2 regions of the Clostridium tanneri genome follow, and region 1 is predicted to be linked to the other one. Evidence: riboswitches for the same ligand, from Rfam matches in the RefSeq annotation. Region 1 holds a riboswitch; the other holds the start of a gene.
The links. A riboswitch is a leader RNA that binds a small molecule or an ion and turns the genes downstream of it on or off. The one in region 1 is predicted to bind glycine.
Positions count from the first base shown of each region.

Region 1 (8,059 bases):
AATGCCTTTTCTACTAAGTGATATCTTAATTCATACTCATCCTTAGATTCCAATGATGGGTTTCCAAGTGGGTGAGGTATTGCTATTGTTGGAACTATTCTGTTAGCTCCTACTGTTAAGGATATTGGAACTACTGTACACATATGAACTACTGGAAGTCCTCCACGTTCAATTTCTTTTACAAGTGTTGCACCGCAACGTGTACAAGTTCCTCAGGTGGAAGTAAGTATAACTGCGTCAACTCCATCAGCAATTAACTCTTTAACTATAGTCTCACCAAATTTCTTTGATGAAGCAACAGCTGTTCCGTTACCAACTGTAGTATAGAAATATCTGTGAAGTGATCCGATTTTTCCTTCCTTCTCCATTTGTCTTAATACGTCAACTGGAAGTACTCTGTCTGAATCAGTATTAGCATAAGTTGGGTCATATCCGCCGTGTGCAGTTTCATATGTTTCTGCAGTTAAGTCCATTACACCTTCTATATCATATTTACCGAACTTAGAAGCATTTGATGATTCTATGTGATCTGGATTTGTCTTTGGTACTATACCACCAGAAGTAACTAATGCTATCTTAGCTTTTGATATATCTTTTACAGCTGCATTTGGAGCAACTCTGTCGAATACAGGCATTTTGAATTCTGTAACAAACTCTTCGCCTTTTAACTTTTTAACAAGCATATCAACAGCTCTTTTTGATCCTCTTTCAGTAGCAAAGAAGTTCTTTCTTATTCCTCTTTCGATGTAGTTATCTTCTGAAGGTAATCCGATTTCTTGTCCCTTAGCAAGCTTTAATGCTAAAGCAGCAACCTTAGGAAGTGCATCTCTCATACCTGCTGCACTATTCTTAGTTTCAACGATGTAAAGATATTTTTTGAATAAGTCTGCACCTGGGTTTTCAATATACATAGCTGTAAGTACAGGTATTCCTAATTTCTCTTCAACTTCTTTAGCGATAGTTCCGCAAGCTACACCATATCTTCCAGCGTTGAAAGCAGGACCTGCTATAAATAGATCTGGGCTATATTTTTTAACCATATCTATAATTTCTGCTTTTGCTTCTTCAGTGTTCTCATTGAAATAAGAGTCTCCACAGATAACTGTAGCAACTATTTCAACACCTTCCTTGCTTAATAATCCGTTAAGTCCCATACCAGGACCTACAAAACCTTCTCTAACCTCTGGTTTTATATCTGCTTTTTCTTCTCCGCCGATACCAGCGTAGAATTGATTTATATAATGAACAACTTTAATCATTTCAGCATTTCCCCCCTTTTAGGAATTTAAACATATCAACTATTAATATTTTGAGTATTGAGTTCTCACGTTCTTAACTTCTTCGATGATAGCATCTACATCAAGAACCATTTCCATCATTCCGCACTGCTCATCGTAAACAGCTGCATCACATTCATCCTTTATTTCTGGCTCAACTACATGATAAACAGCTAATCCTAATGCTATTCCAGCAAGTGGACCTGCAAAAGTTGGGTCTCCAGCAGCTACAGTTTCAGCTGAAAGTCCTGAAGCTTCAGCTTCTGCTCCTCCGATTACTACAACAACGTTTTCTGCACCATGCTTATCAGTTAAGTCTTTTACTCTTTGTTGGATCTCCAGATCCATAGCACCAGCGGCTGTTCAGACAAAGCACTCTGTTGATGCAAAAACAACTTCTGCTCCTGCTGATTTAACGCAAGCTTCAATAGCTGGTCCTGGTATTCCGTCTCTATCTCCTACTGCTATAACTTTTTTTCCTTGTAACATCTATATCATCCTCTCTTTCAATCCACATAGTATAATGCACAATTACTTCTTTGTAATATCACTTATTATAAAATCTAAGCTATTTTAAAACATTTATATTTTTATATTAAATATTCTAACAATTCATCCTAATTTTTTACTAATTAGAATCCTTTTGCTGATAGATAGTTGAATCCTACTTCACTTGTAGCTCCAGTTATAACCTGAATCTCAGCTTCTATAGTACCATCTTCTCTTAAACTTCCTACGTGTCCTCCTGCTATTATATCAGCAGCTTCAACGTGTCCTATTACCTTCTTCATTACAGGAAGTATAACAACTTCATTAGCATTTCCACCTGTAACTACTGCATCACCCTTTGGTGTTGAGTCTGCAAGTGACTGAGAAGCTCCATCTTGTCCTGCATATTCATCTGTAATTAATACAGTTTTTATTCCCTTATCAGTGATTTTGTTGCAGTTCATAACTAAGTCAGCATCTGGATTACCGAATCCTTCTTCTGATATTATTACTGCATCTGCTCCTACATACTCAACTAACTTAGCAGTCATGTTTGATGATCTTTCTTTATCTGCAAGATAAACGTTTTCGTTTGTAATTACACAACCTAAGAAGTTATAGTCTTTTCCATGTCTTTCATATAAATCTTCAATAACTGGGTGATTCATATGAACATAGCTTGGGTTTTTATCACAAGCTGAAACACAGTTTCCACTTACAACAGCTCCATCAAATACTTCTGTTGGATATAAGAATGTTGGTATAATCTTCTTAGCATCTACTCCATATACATAAGTATCATGTAAAAGTCCTTGAGTTTGAAGCATGTATACGTATACTACTTTAGGAAGATTTGGATACTGTTCAACCTGTTTTAATAGTGGTAAAGTTTCATAAACTTTTACTTCATCTGGCTCAACGTTTCTTCCTGCTTCTCCAAGGTAAGTAGCAGCCTTAAATCCAACCATTCTTACAGCTTCTTCATGCTCGTGCTGTTTAACTCCTGCCTTTGGCTCACAAATAATAACTAAGTTATTTGTCTTTGAGAATGGAGTATACTTAGCTCCCTCTCCGCTCATGTCTATAATACCTTCTTGGAAACCAACTATTTTACCTGTAGTAACTACAGCTGCTCCCTTTAATACATGAGTTCTTCCTTCTCCAACCATGTCAACCTTGCTTATGAATCCTGGGAATATTCCGCCTTTTCCTTCAACCTTAACTCTTGGCTCGATAACATCCTTTACAGGTATTATTCTTGTTTCTTCACCTGGTTTTGCGATATCAAAGTCTATGCTCGCAAGTCTCTCATCTCCACTAACTGTTGCTAGTAACTCTTCTTTGTTTACATAAAGAACTCCATTTTCAACCTTTGTTTCAGCTCCAAATTGAATATCTTTTATGTTGATTTTTCCTAACTCTAAACGCAAAGTGTTCACCTCCAAATTTATTTGGATTGAGAGTTAAGTATTTAACTCCCAATCAATATTTAATACAATTTTCTAGGTTTATGAGTAATTATTTATTATTTAATAGCATAGAGTCTGCTGTTTAGTTAACTTATTTTGCAAACTGCCAACTCTCTACTATTAATTAGTAACTATTAAAGTGTTTCGTAGTAAGCTTTTATAAATCCTTCTATATCATCTAATGAAGCAATTTTATCTGCAGTTATTGAAGTTGCCTTTTCTCCATCCTTGTAGATTATCATTGTTGGTAATCCAAGAACCTTTTGTGATATAGCTAGTCTTCTTGCAGTGCTTGTGTTTAAGCTAGCAAACTTTATCTTGTCACCATATTTTCCTTCAAGGTCATGTACTCCTGGCATAAGCTGTTTACATATTTCACATTTATCTCCCCAGAAATCTACGAAAACTGGCTTTTCAGTATAAGTTAAAACTTCAGCTTCAAAATTCTCTTTGTTTAATTCTATCATTTCAAAATCCTCCTACTACCAATTTTTATTTACTATGTTCTGCTATATAATGCTCAGCAGCTGTTGCAGCTATAGCTCCATCTGCTGCTGCAGTTATAACCTGTCTTAAAGTTTTCTTTCTTACATCCCCTGCAGCAAATACTCCAGACATGTTTGTTCTCATGTCTTCATCTGTTACGATATATCCGCCTTCCATTTCTAATTGTCCATCGAACAATTGGGAAATTGGGTCATATCCAACAAATACGAAGCATCCATCTACTTTTAATTCACTAGTTTCACCAGTCTTTAAGTTTCTTACTACAAGACCTTCTAATATTTCATCTCCTAAAGCTGCATCAACAGTTGAATCCCAGATGAATTTTATCTTAGGATTTGCAAAAGCCTTTTCTTGTAATGACTTAGCTGCTCTTAAAGAATCTCTTCTGTGAATTATAGTTACACTCTCAGCAAACTTTGTAAGATATATTGCTTCAGTTATAGCTGAATCTCCTCCACCGATAACTGCAATATCTAGTTCTGTAAAGAAGTCTGCATCACAAGTAGCACAATATGATACTCCCTTTGCTCTTAGTTCTTGCTCTTGTTTAAATCCTGCAAGTCTTGGAGTAGCTCCTGTTGCTACTATTATAGTCTTTGCTCTGTAAGTTTCATTTTTTCCCTTTACAACCTTAACATCGCCCTCTAATTCTACCTCTGCGATATCATCTTTTCCGAAGTTAACTCCAAACTCCTCTGCTTGCTTTCTCATTCTTTCGATAAGACTTGGACCTGTACAATTCTCTATTGATCCTGGATAGTTTTCTAATTCATCTGTAGTTGAAGTTTGTCCTCCAAATTTAGCTCTTTCAATAAGTAATGTATCCATTCTTGATCTTGCAGCATAAAGTCCTGCTGATAATCCTGCTGGTCCACCACCGATTATTATAGTGTCGTAAATGTGTGACATTTTCATTACCTCCTACTATCTCTAATTAAACTATTACTGATAAAATTTGCTTAGAGCTATTCGCCCTTATGACTAAACCTTAATTTTACAGGATAACAATAAGTTTTTCAATTCCTGTACATTCTACTTAAAAGGGTGAACTATAATCTTTATTAAGCTACATTAATATAAGGCATGATAGATTAAATCATAATCTATCAACTGAAAGTCTTCTAAAACCTGTTCACTCCAATTAGGAATTCCAAACTTATTAGTGAACTTTTCAGTTGAACTTATTCCTTCTTCTATGTACTTTAAGGAGTCCACCTCTACAGCTTTTTCTCTATTTTTTGATATAATAACTGTTCTATAAGGCGTCTCATTTGGTTTTATACTACTCATTAAAGGATGAGTAAGAAGTTTATGACCATTATGAATATAGCTTCTTACCTTCTTAAATACATCTATGGTAGACCCATCTATAAATTCAGTTACATATTTACTGCTTAAATTCTCTTTGCTCATGGGATTATTTGTTACAACTATTATAGGTTCTATCATACTAACTCTCCTTTATAGGCTTTAAGCGCCATACATATATTTCCAACTAGACACACAAAAAAACAGAGATAAAAGCCTTCAGCCTTTACCTCTGTCTATTAACCTGAGAGTTTTACTCCTTCGGTGCATATGCTTTCCAGAGACTTGTCCATTTTCGGTCCTTTTGCCTGAGAGCTTCATACTATTTCGCTTATAGTACTTCCTCCTTCGGCTATCCACTTAAGGATGTCATATACCTAAAATTACTTTTTTAGATATATAACTAAGTAAATTCGCATTAACTGATTGTTAACATTTCTACTTAATCTCCCGAAAATTTCATCCAACATTATTGAATTTTGTTATGTTTTTGTTATGTTATTGTTTACATTTATTATTATATATTATCAAGTGCAAAAATTCTATACTTTTCTGAAATATTAATTATTACATTTTCTAATAAATCATATTCGAATTGCTGATAATATCACCCATCATTTACCAATATGGTTACTAAAAAATGAATTTATGTATATTTTTTCAATGAACTCTAACAAAATACGCTAATTTGTAACTTAATAATCTAAATTTATACAATTTTCGTCATTTTCTTTTAAGTTTTTATATTTTGACCCAATTCAACCATTGATAATTCATTAACAACCCAGTTGTGGAATTATGAACTATTTTTTAACAATCATTGATAAAAAAAATAAGCCGCACCTATTACAGTCAACTTATTTTAAACAAATTTTAAACAAAAGCAATAAGGTAAGCTTCATTCTAATTTAGTATGTTGTTAATAAATTAATATACAAGAGCTTCCTAGACTGTCGATGAAGTGAAACTTAAGTCAGATGAGTTTTTACCTCTATTGACCCTAGTTACCGAATAAAAGTGATTTAAAAATCTTCTACAAAGAATATGCCACAGGCATCTGGTCCAGCATGAACTCCAACTACACACCCAACTTCGCATTCAATAAAAGCATTTCCCCTAAGCTTCAACTCTTCTCTTAATGAACTAACATCCTTACTAGCTATTTCTAACAGTATAACATCTTCTCCTTGTTTTATTCCCTTTTTATCTCCATAATCTAAAATAGCCCTTATAGCTTTCTTACTTCCACGAACCTTATCAATAACAACCATTTCTCCATTTTCTACCGCTAATATAGGTTTTATACTTAATATATTTCCTATAATTCCTGCTGTTTTGGACAACCTCCCACCTTTAACGAGGTTGTCCAAACTATTAAAAACCAACGCACTTTTTATATGAGGTATTATCTTTAACAGTTCTTTTTCTATTTCTTCTATATTAAGTCCCATATCTTTCAACTTAGCAGCCTTTAGCACTAAGAGCCCTAATCCTGATGTGACATTTAAACTATCTATGACAACTATATTTTCTGTTTCCAGCGTTTCTTTCGCAATACAAGCTGATTGATATGTTCCGCTCATTTTTGAGGAGAGGTGAATGGAAACTACCTTATATCCCATATCTATATATTTTTTATAGCATTCTATAAATCTTTGAGGTATTACCTGAGCTGTTTTTGGAAATGTATCTGAGCTTGCCATTTTAGCTAAAAGGGTATGGGTGTTTATATCTATTCCATCCTTATAGCTTTCCTCATTAATACTAACTAAAAGCGGGAGTACCTCTATATCATGCTTTTTTATAATATAGTCTGGCAGGTCTGCGGTGCTATCTGTTATTATCTTTACCTTTTCCATCACTTCACAACCTTCCTACTTATTTCATATTAGGGAAATCCATCTGCCTCAGTGCCTCATATGCAACTATAGATACGGTGTTAGATAAATTTAAAGAACGAGTAGTAGTATTTATCATTGGTACTTTTATACACCTCTCAGGATCACTTTCCCTTATTACCTCTGGCAAACCTGAGGATTCTCTCCCAAATACTACAAAGTCCCCCTCCTTATATTCTACTTGATGATAGAAATTTTTAGCGTGAGTAGTTGAAAAATAAAAAGTAGAATTCTTATATTTTTCCCTAAGTTCCTCATAGGACTCATATATTGTAAGGTCTAAGTACTGCCAGTAATCAAGTCCTGCTCTTCTTACCTGCTTTTCATCCAAGCTGAATCCTAAAGGCTTTATTAAATGTAATTTAGAGTTGGTAAGAACACAAGTCCTTGCTATATTCCCTGTATTTTGTGGTATTTCCGGTTGGAATAATACTATATTTAAACTCAATGTTTTTTCCTCCTTTGTACTTTGCAATTAAGAAATAAATTCCTCCTATAGCAAGGAGGATTTCTAACTATTTGAAAAACTTCATTAAATATATTACTCTATAATATTCTAATAGTAAAGTACATATAGACCTTATTCCTATATTTTATAACTCATGTTTCGGATTTCAGATTGTAAATATATTTTTTCCTGAAAATTTTTGCTTTGTAGAACACTAACTTCCTTAAGTTATATTATTCCACTTTTAACCAAAAATATTCTCTAGTTTCCTTCACTTTCATTGAGATATTTAATAATTCCCCTTGAGATGTTTTCAGATATATTCCTTAACACCTCCTCTTTTAGTAATTTTTCTCTATCTTCTTTGTTAGTTATAAAACCACACTCTACTAAAGCACAAGGGATCTCACTATATCTAAGCACCGCTAGATTTTGTGTTTTTATTCCTTTATCTTCCCATCCATCACTTTTTACAACTTCTTTTTGTATTGTTTTTGAAAGCTTTACCCTTTCATCTTTCTGGTATCCCTCTGGAGCATAATAATAAGTAGTCATTCCTTTATAGCTAGGGTCCTTAATTGAGTTTATATGTATAGAAACAAAAACATTTCCTTTTGCAGCGTTAACTATATTACCTATTTCCTTTAGTGGAAGTAGCTTGTC
Region 1 is NZ_JARUJP010000005.1:136,602-144,660, reverse strand. It holds gene grdB (glycine reductase complex selenoprotein B) at 1-1,259, opposite strand, end outside; gene grdA (glycine/sarcosine/betaine reductase complex selenoprotein A) at 1,302-1,766, opposite strand; gene P8V03_RS06200 (glycine/sarcosine/betaine reductase component B subunit) at 1,910-3,196, opposite strand; gene P8V03_RS06195 (thioredoxin family protein) at 3,370-3,702, opposite strand; gene trxB (thioredoxin-disulfide reductase) at 3,728-4,651, opposite strand; gene P8V03_RS06185 (GrdX family protein) at 4,814-5,191, opposite strand; glycine riboswitch at 5,281-5,333, opposite strand; glycine riboswitch at 5,337-5,439, opposite strand; gene P8V03_RS06180 (DegV family protein) at 6,073-6,909, opposite strand; gene P8V03_RS06175 (tRNA (cytidine(34)-2'-O)-methyltransferase) at 6,929-7,396, opposite strand; gene P8V03_RS06170 (N-acetylmuramoyl-L-alanine amidase family protein) at 7,658-8,059, opposite strand, start outside.

Region 2 (8,059 bases), on a different contig from region 1:
TTAAAGGAGTAAAGATAATTAAAGTAGTATCCACCGCTGCCTCCTGATGCGATAGACAAAAGCACTTGAGGAACTTTGTCCTCTGTAAATTTTCCGATGAATAAGGTTGGAGAATAACCATCATTATTCTCTGGTTTTACTACTATATCCGCAGCCGCTTTTTTATTTTTTATAGTAAGAGTTATGTCTTCAATAAAACCGTTTTCTCCATAAGGTTTTTTACCGGTGAGGGTGAGTGTTTCAAGAACTCCGTCACCATCTACGTCTGCGTATTTAGTTTGTAGTACATATACTTTGTCCGTTTGAAGCTCTTTAGGTATTCTGGTAAACATGAAAATCTCCTATTATTATTGCTATATACTATAGTATTCAAAAATAGGAAAAAGGTAAACAAATTATAGTAAATATGAGGGAAATGGAAATAGGTTAAAATAAGTTATTGTTTATGTTAATATATAAACTGAGATTGTTTGACAATTTTAAAAAATATATGCTGAAGTTAAAGATGAAAGGATAGAGTTATGAAAATAGAAAGAATAAGTAAAAGTACTACTATGTTTACCTTCGATAGTATCGAAAACTACTTAACCAGTGTTTTTTTAATAGAAAAGAAATCAAAAAACTATCTTATAGATACCTTCTGCGGTCCAGGCAGTATGGAAGCAATTATAAATCAATTAAACAGTAAAAAAGAAACAGTAGTAATTAATACTCACTTCCATTGGGATCATATATGGGGAAATTGTAGCTTTAAAGGAAGTAATATAATTGGTCATAGGCTTTGTAGAAAGCTATCAGATGAGTTATGGGAAGAACAAATAAATAAAAATACTAAGTATATTGATGGAAAAGTAGAAAAGCTCTTGCCCAATATAACCTTTGAAGAAAAAATTATCTTTGAAGAAGATGGTATAGAATTATTCTACAGCCCTGGTCACACAGTAGATAGTATCTCCATATTTGACCGGGAAGAGAAAGTACTATATGTAGGAGATAACTTAGAAAGACCTATAGTATATGTAGAAAGTGAGGACGTTTCTACATATGTTAAAACTTTAGAAAACTATTTAAAGTACAATGCTAAAAAAATTGTAGCCAGTCATACTTCAAATTTATCAGAAGAAGATATATTTAGTACCATTAGCTATTTAAAAGATCTAATGGAAGGGAAAAAAGTAGACTTTGAATCAGAATATACAAGGACTGTACATAAACAAAATATGGATATGATATATAAAAATTAATTATTTAGTATAAAAAATCTCAGCACATTCATTTTGGATTATTATATTATACATGGTGAAAATTTTAAAATGTAATAAAGGGTGTTAATATTCTAACTATTCTTGAAAATGAAAAAATTGGTAAGTATAATAAAGGTATAATAAAAAAACTTCGGATGACTATAGCGTGAGATAACATTTGTTAACCGAAGGAGCAATAGTATAGTTCCACGGCTATATTAGAAACTCTCAGGTAAAATTAGCGCTGTAGGACGAAACTCTGGAAAGGCTGTTTGAATACAGAACCGATGGTGCAAGACATAGTTTGTGTCGAGACTCTCAGGTAAAGTTACAGAGGATATGTGGGTTAAATTAAGCTTTAACATTCATATCCTCTTTTTGTCATGGAAAAAAATATTAGGGGGGCATTAAAAATATGGAACAATTGAAAAAAACTCCATTAATTGATTCTTATGAAAAATATGGAGGAAAAATAATAGACTTTGCAGGCTGGGCACTGCCTGTACAATATGAGGGAATAATACAGGAACATGAAGCAGTACGTACAAAGGCAGGATTATTCGATGTTTCCCATATGGGTGAGGTAGAAGTAATTGGGGAAGATGCATTTAGTTTTGTGCAAAATTTAGTAACTAATGATGTAAAGGCTCTTGTAGATAACCAAGTTTTATATACACCTGTTTGTTATCCTGACGGAGGAATTGTAGATGATATATTAGTGTACAGGTTTAATGAAAAACATTTTTTCTTAGTAATAAATGCAGGAAATATTGAAAAGGACTTTCAGTGGATGGTTGAGAACAAAGGCAAATTTAATGTAGAACTTAATAATATATCTCCTTCAGTGGTTCAGCTTGCAATTCAGGGTCCAAAGGCTGAAGAAATACTTCAAAAGCTTGTAGATACAAGTTTACAGGAGATCAAATTCTTTTTCTGTAAGAGGAATGTTTCAATTGAAGGGATAAAATGTTTAGTTTCTAGAACAGGCTATACTGGGGAAGATGGTTTTGAAATTTATACCTCCTCAGAAAAGGCAGTATCCTTATGGGATAAAATATTGGAAACTGGAAAAGAAGATGGATTAAAGCCTGCAGGTTTAGGCTGCAGAGATACCTTAAGATTTGAGGTAAACTTACCGTTATACGGAAATGAGTTATTGGATACAATAACCCCTCTGGAAGCAGGATTAGATTTCTTCGTTAGGCTGGATAAGGAAAACTTTATAGGGAAAGATGCCCTTGTGAAACAAAAAGAAGAAGGTTTAAAGAGAAAAATAGTTGGCTTTGAAATGAAGGATAGAGGTATTCCTAGACATGGCTATGAAGTTTTCGTCGGTGATAAGAAAATAGGTCAAGTTACTACCGGTTATCTGTCACCATCGTTGAAAAAGAATATAGGACTTGCTTTAATCGATTATGATTATTCTAATTTAGGAACCACAATCTTTATAAAGGTCAGAAATAAGCTTAGTGAAGCTGTGGTAGTTAGTAAAAAATTTTATAAAAAGAATTACAATAAATAATTTAAGGGGGATTTAAATATGAAGGTTTTAAAGGAATTACTTTATAGTAAGGATCATGAATGGGTAAAGGTTGAAGGAGATAAGGCTTATATAGGAATCACTGACTATGCACAGGATTCCTTAGGAGATATAGTTTTCGTTGAACTTCCGCAGGTAGGTGCAGAATTATCTAAGGAAGATACTTTTGGAGTTGTTGAATCGGTAAAAGCAGCATCAGATTTGTATACACCAGTAAGCGGAAAAGTGATTCAAATAAATGATAATTTAGTAGATAGTCCAGAAGCAGTAAATGAAGATGCTTTTGGAAATTGGATGATAGTTATTGAACTTAATGATAAGTTAGAGCTTGAGGGATTATTAAATTCAGAAGAATATAAAAAAGTATGTGGTTAGGAGGTGTAAATATGCATCCATATTTACCTTTGACAGTGGAGGATAAAGAATCAATGCTAAAATCCATAGGAATTAACTCAATAGATGATTTATTTGAGGATATTCCAAAGGAAGTTCGTCTAAGTAAAGGATTAAATATTAATCCTTCTATGTCAGAGATTGAAGTAGAAAATTACATGAATAAGTTAGCTAATTTAAATAAAAACTGTGAAGAGCTAGTTTGCTTTTTAGGTGCTGGGGCTTATGACCACTATATACCTTCAATAATTAAACACTTAGTAGGAAGATCTGAGTTTTATACTGCCTATACACCTTATCAAGCAGAGATAAGTCAGGGAACACTGCAGACAATATTTGAATATCAGAGTATGATAGCTAACCTTACAGGAATGGACGCAGCTAATGCGTCTATGTATGATGGAGCAACAGCAGCTGTAGAAGCTGCACAAATGGCTGTGGATACAACAAAAAGAAAGAATATTATTGTGTCTACTGCTGTTCATCCAGAAATAAGGAAGGTATTAAAAACTTACTGTAAATTTAAAAATCAAAAGGTAATAGAAATAGAGGAATTAGGGGGAGCTACTGATATAGAAAAGCTTAAAGCTGAACTTAATAAAGATGCAGCAGCCTTTATAGTCCAAACACCAAATTTCTTTGGAATAATTGAAGAATTGTCAGAAATAGAAAGGGTTGTACATGAAAATAAATCACTGCTAATTGTGTCTTGTGATCCTATTTCTCTAGGAATATTGAAAAATCCAGGAGAATACGGGGTGGATATAGCAGTAGGCGACGGTCAATCTCTCGGCAATAATTTAAACTATGGAGGACCTTATTTGGGGTTCCTTGCTACAACTAAAAAACACCTTAGAAAAATTCCAGGAAGAATTGTAGGGGAAACTACAGACAAGGATGGTAAAAGAGGGTTTGTTTTGACTATGCAGGCAAGGGAGCAGCATATAAGAAGGGAGAAAGCTTCTTCAAATATTTGCTCCAATCAAGCTCTCAATGCTTTAGCTGCATTAATATATTTAACAACCCTAGGTAAGCAGGGGTTAAGAGAAGTGGCAGAGCAATGTATACAGAAATCCCACTATGCTTTTAATGAGATAACAAAGAGCGAAAAATATAAACCAGTATTTAACAAGCCTTTCTTTAAAGAATTTGCAGTTTATACTAATAGTTCTGTGAAATATACTAATGAAGTTCTTTTAGATAATAATATATTAGGTGGATATCAGTTAGATAAAGAATATCCTCTTTATAAAGAAGCTATGCTTCTCTCTGTTACAGAAAAGAGAACTAGGGATCAGATTGATAATCTAGTAACTGCATTGGAGGGGATTAATGATGAAAGATTATAATAAGGTTATTTTTCAAATATCTAAAAAAGGAAGAAAGGCATATACCCTTCCAAGTTGTGATGTACCGGAAGTTTCTATGGAGAGTTTAGTTTCTGAGGAATTATTAAATAAGAAGGAGCTAGAGCTTACTGAAGTTAGTGAAGTAGATGTAATAAGACATTTCACCGCTCTTTCTACTAAAAACTTTGGTGTGGATTCAGGCTTTTATCCACTGGGCTCCTGTACTATGAAATACAATCCTAAGATCAATGAAGATATGGCCGCATTACCTAAGTTTACAAAGCTGCATTCTTATCAGCCTGAAAAAACGGTACAAGGTGCTTTAAAGCTTATGTATGAATTAAGTGAAAAGCTTGGGGAAATAACTGGCTTTGAACAAGTATCCCTTCAGCCAGCAGCAGGAGCCCATGGAGAGTTATCAGGACTTATGGTTATTAAGGCATATCATGAAAAAAGAGGGGATTTCAAAAGAGATAAGATTATAGTACCGGATTCAGCCCATGGCACAAACCCGGCTTCAGCATCAGTAGCAGGCTTTAAGGTTATAGAAGTAAAGTCAGATGCTGAGGGCGCTGTAGATATAGAAAGCCTAAAATCTCTTTTAAATGATGAAATAGCCGGTTTAATGCTAACTAACCCTAGTACCCTAGGACTCTTCGAAAAAAATATCACGGAAATAGCAAAGCTTGTACATGAAGCTGGGGGACTGCTTTATTATGACGGAGCTAATATGAATGCTATTATGGGAAAAACAAGGCCAGGAGATATGGGCTTTGATGTATGCCACTTAAATTTACACAAAACCTTTTCAACTCCACACGGTGGCGGAGGTCCGGGAAGCGGACCAATAGGTGTTAGAGGAGACCTGGCAGAATTCCTTCCTAAGCCTGTAGTGGCAAGGAAAGATGAAGGTTATTATTTGGACTATGACAGACCTTATTCTATAGGAAAGGTAAAAAGCTTCTATGGAAACTTTGGAGTTATGGTTAGGGCCTTTACTTACCTCTTAACTATGGGGGCAGAGGGTCTTAGAAAGGCCAGTGAAACTGCGGTTTTAAACGCTAACTATTTAAGAGTAAAATTAAAGGATTACTATAGGTTAGCTATAGATGATATTTGTAAACATGAATTTGTGTTAGCTGGTTTAAAGGATGAAGAAAATCATATTACTACTTTAGATGTAGCAAAAAGACTCCTTGATTATGGATATCATCCTCCAACAATCTATTTTCCGCTAATAGTCCATGAAGCCCTTATGATAGAGCCTACAGAAACAGAAACGATGGAAACTTTAGATGAATTTGTTAGCGCTATGATTGAAATTGCTAAAGAGGCAAAGAAGGACCCTGATTTGGTTAAATCTGCTCCTAACAATACTATTGTAAAGAGATTAGATGAAGTTAAGGCAGCAAGAACTCCGATTCTTAAGTGGAACTAATTTTATTATTAGCTTAAACAGTGCGTATGCTGTTAACACCTATAAGTCGATGAGATAAAAATAAATCTAAACTCCCTTAAAGATTAAAGCACTATCATTTTTATAATGAATAGTGCTTTATTTAGGTAGAATTTCAATATTAGCTGTAAGTTGAAATAAAGGTTATAAAGTAGTTATTTATAATTTTACAATGTTGGCTTTAATTTGATATTATTATATAAATAGGGTTTGTTATAAGTTTTATTACAGAAGAATATATAGTTGAATTTAACCTAGGGGGAGTTATAATGAGGCTAGTACCAATACAGTACGTTAAAGCGGGGAGTTTTTTAGCAAAAACCATTTATGATGATAAGGGAACCATTTTGCTTAGAGAAGGTGTACAGCTTACCGAAAGTTACATTAGAAGAGTAAAACTTCTCGGAATGTTTGCAATGTACATAAATGATGAGTATAGTGAAAAGGGCGTAGAGGATATAATAAAACCGGAACTCAGGCAGAAGGCTGTTAAAACCATAAAGGAAACCTTTTATAGCTTTGAAAAATTTAATTTGAATGTTGGAAAAAGCAGTGTACAGGATAAAAAACTTATACTAGAAAAACAAAATTATTTTAAGTCTATAAGAGAAATTGGAGTGGAAATTACTGAGGAACTTCTTGCCAGGAAGAGTGTTTTAATTAATATAGTAGATATAAAAAGTATAGACAGTTATACCTATCAGCACAGTGTCAACGTGGCAGTATTATCTCTAGTAATGGGTATTCAGCTGCAATTAGATAGGAAAAAATTATATGAGTTGTGTTTAGGTGCATTGATCCATGATATTGGTAAAGCACTTATACCAGAAGATATATTGAAGAAAAATGGTAAGCTTACAGAGGAAGAAAGTAAAATTGTAAAAGAACATACAGTAAAGGGCTATGATTTTTTAAAAGGTAGTGTAGATGTACCAGCCACTTCTAGGGTTATAGCTCTTCAGCACCATGAAAGAGAAGATGGCAAAGGATATCCAGAGGGAAGAAAGGGCAATGAAATAAATGACTTAGCTAAGATAGTAGCAGTGGCAGATGTCTATGATGCCCTTACATCAGAACGTCCTTATAGAGAGGCAATGAGTCCAAATGACGCTGTAGAATACATAATGGCAAATGGACAAATACAATTTAACTATGATTTAGTTAAGGCTTTTAGTAAATCCATAGTTCCTTATCCAGAGGGAACTGTAGTAAGGCTAAGCAATGGAGAAGTTGCTGTAGTAGAAGAGGTATATCCTAATTATACTTTAAGACCTAAGGTTAAGATTATTGGCGTCAAAAATGAAGAGGTTTACAGAGATCTTAGAAACGAACTAGAAATAGTCATAGTTGGACCTCAATATGTAATTGAGAAGGAGTAAAATAAAAAATCCATCTATCTATTATAATATGTGCTTATCTTGGCGAAAATATATATTAGCTATTAGCTAATATATATTTAGGTGGTGCTTGCATTGAAAGGAAAAGTAATTGACATTAACAATATACTAAATTCATATGAGAAAAAAGGAGAAGGAGATACAGGACATTTTGAAAAAGATGAGTTAAAGGCTATGATAGATGAGTTAGCAAAAAGTATACTGAATTATGGTGCAGAACAGATACTAAAAAAATGGATACCTGTTAAAAAGAGTTTCTCCCTTGAATATCACCTAAATAAGCTTGGAAAAAGTGAATTAACTACTATTGCTGTGAATTTTTGTATAGATAAAGCATCTACTCTAAGGAAAGAAGAATTAAAAAATAAGATATTGGAACTTTATGAAGATAGAGTAAATATGTTTCTAGAAAATATGGATAGAGAGAGATTTGTATATCTATTAGACTTGGTAAATAAGAATGGTTATGGAGAGAACATAGAAAATGAGAATATAGGCCATATCTTTTATTTTAGGGAAAGAGCGCTTTTATTTACAGGAAAAATTAAAAATGAAAATGTTATTATTATGCCAGAGGAATTGCAAAAAATAATTAAGGATAAAAATAATTTAGAGTTAGTTGGTAAATTTGAAAAAAATGAAGAGTTAATAAAGTTATTCTGGGGAATGTGTTATTATTA
Region 2 is NZ_JARUJP010000018.1:54,293-62,351, reverse strand. It holds gene P8V03_RS14375 (hypothetical protein) at 1-332, opposite strand, end outside; gene P8V03_RS14370 (MBL fold metallo-hydrolase) at 522-1,244, shown strand; glycine riboswitch at 1,494-1,588, shown strand; gene gcvT (glycine cleavage system aminomethyltransferase GcvT) at 1,660-2,766, shown strand; gene gcvH (glycine cleavage system protein GcvH) at 2,785-3,159, shown strand; gene gcvPA (aminomethyl-transferring glycine dehydrogenase subunit GcvPA) at 3,171-4,526, shown strand; gene gcvPB (aminomethyl-transferring glycine dehydrogenase subunit GcvPB) at 4,513-5,964, shown strand; gene P8V03_RS14345 (HD-GYP domain-containing protein) at 6,252-7,361, shown strand; gene P8V03_RS14340 (hypothetical protein) at 7,455-8,059, shown strand, end outside.
Region 2: linked by a shared signal. The riboswitch ahead of gcvT (glycine cleavage system aminomethyltransferase GcvT) and the one ahead of P8V03_RS06185 (GrdX family protein) in region 1 are both predicted to bind glycine.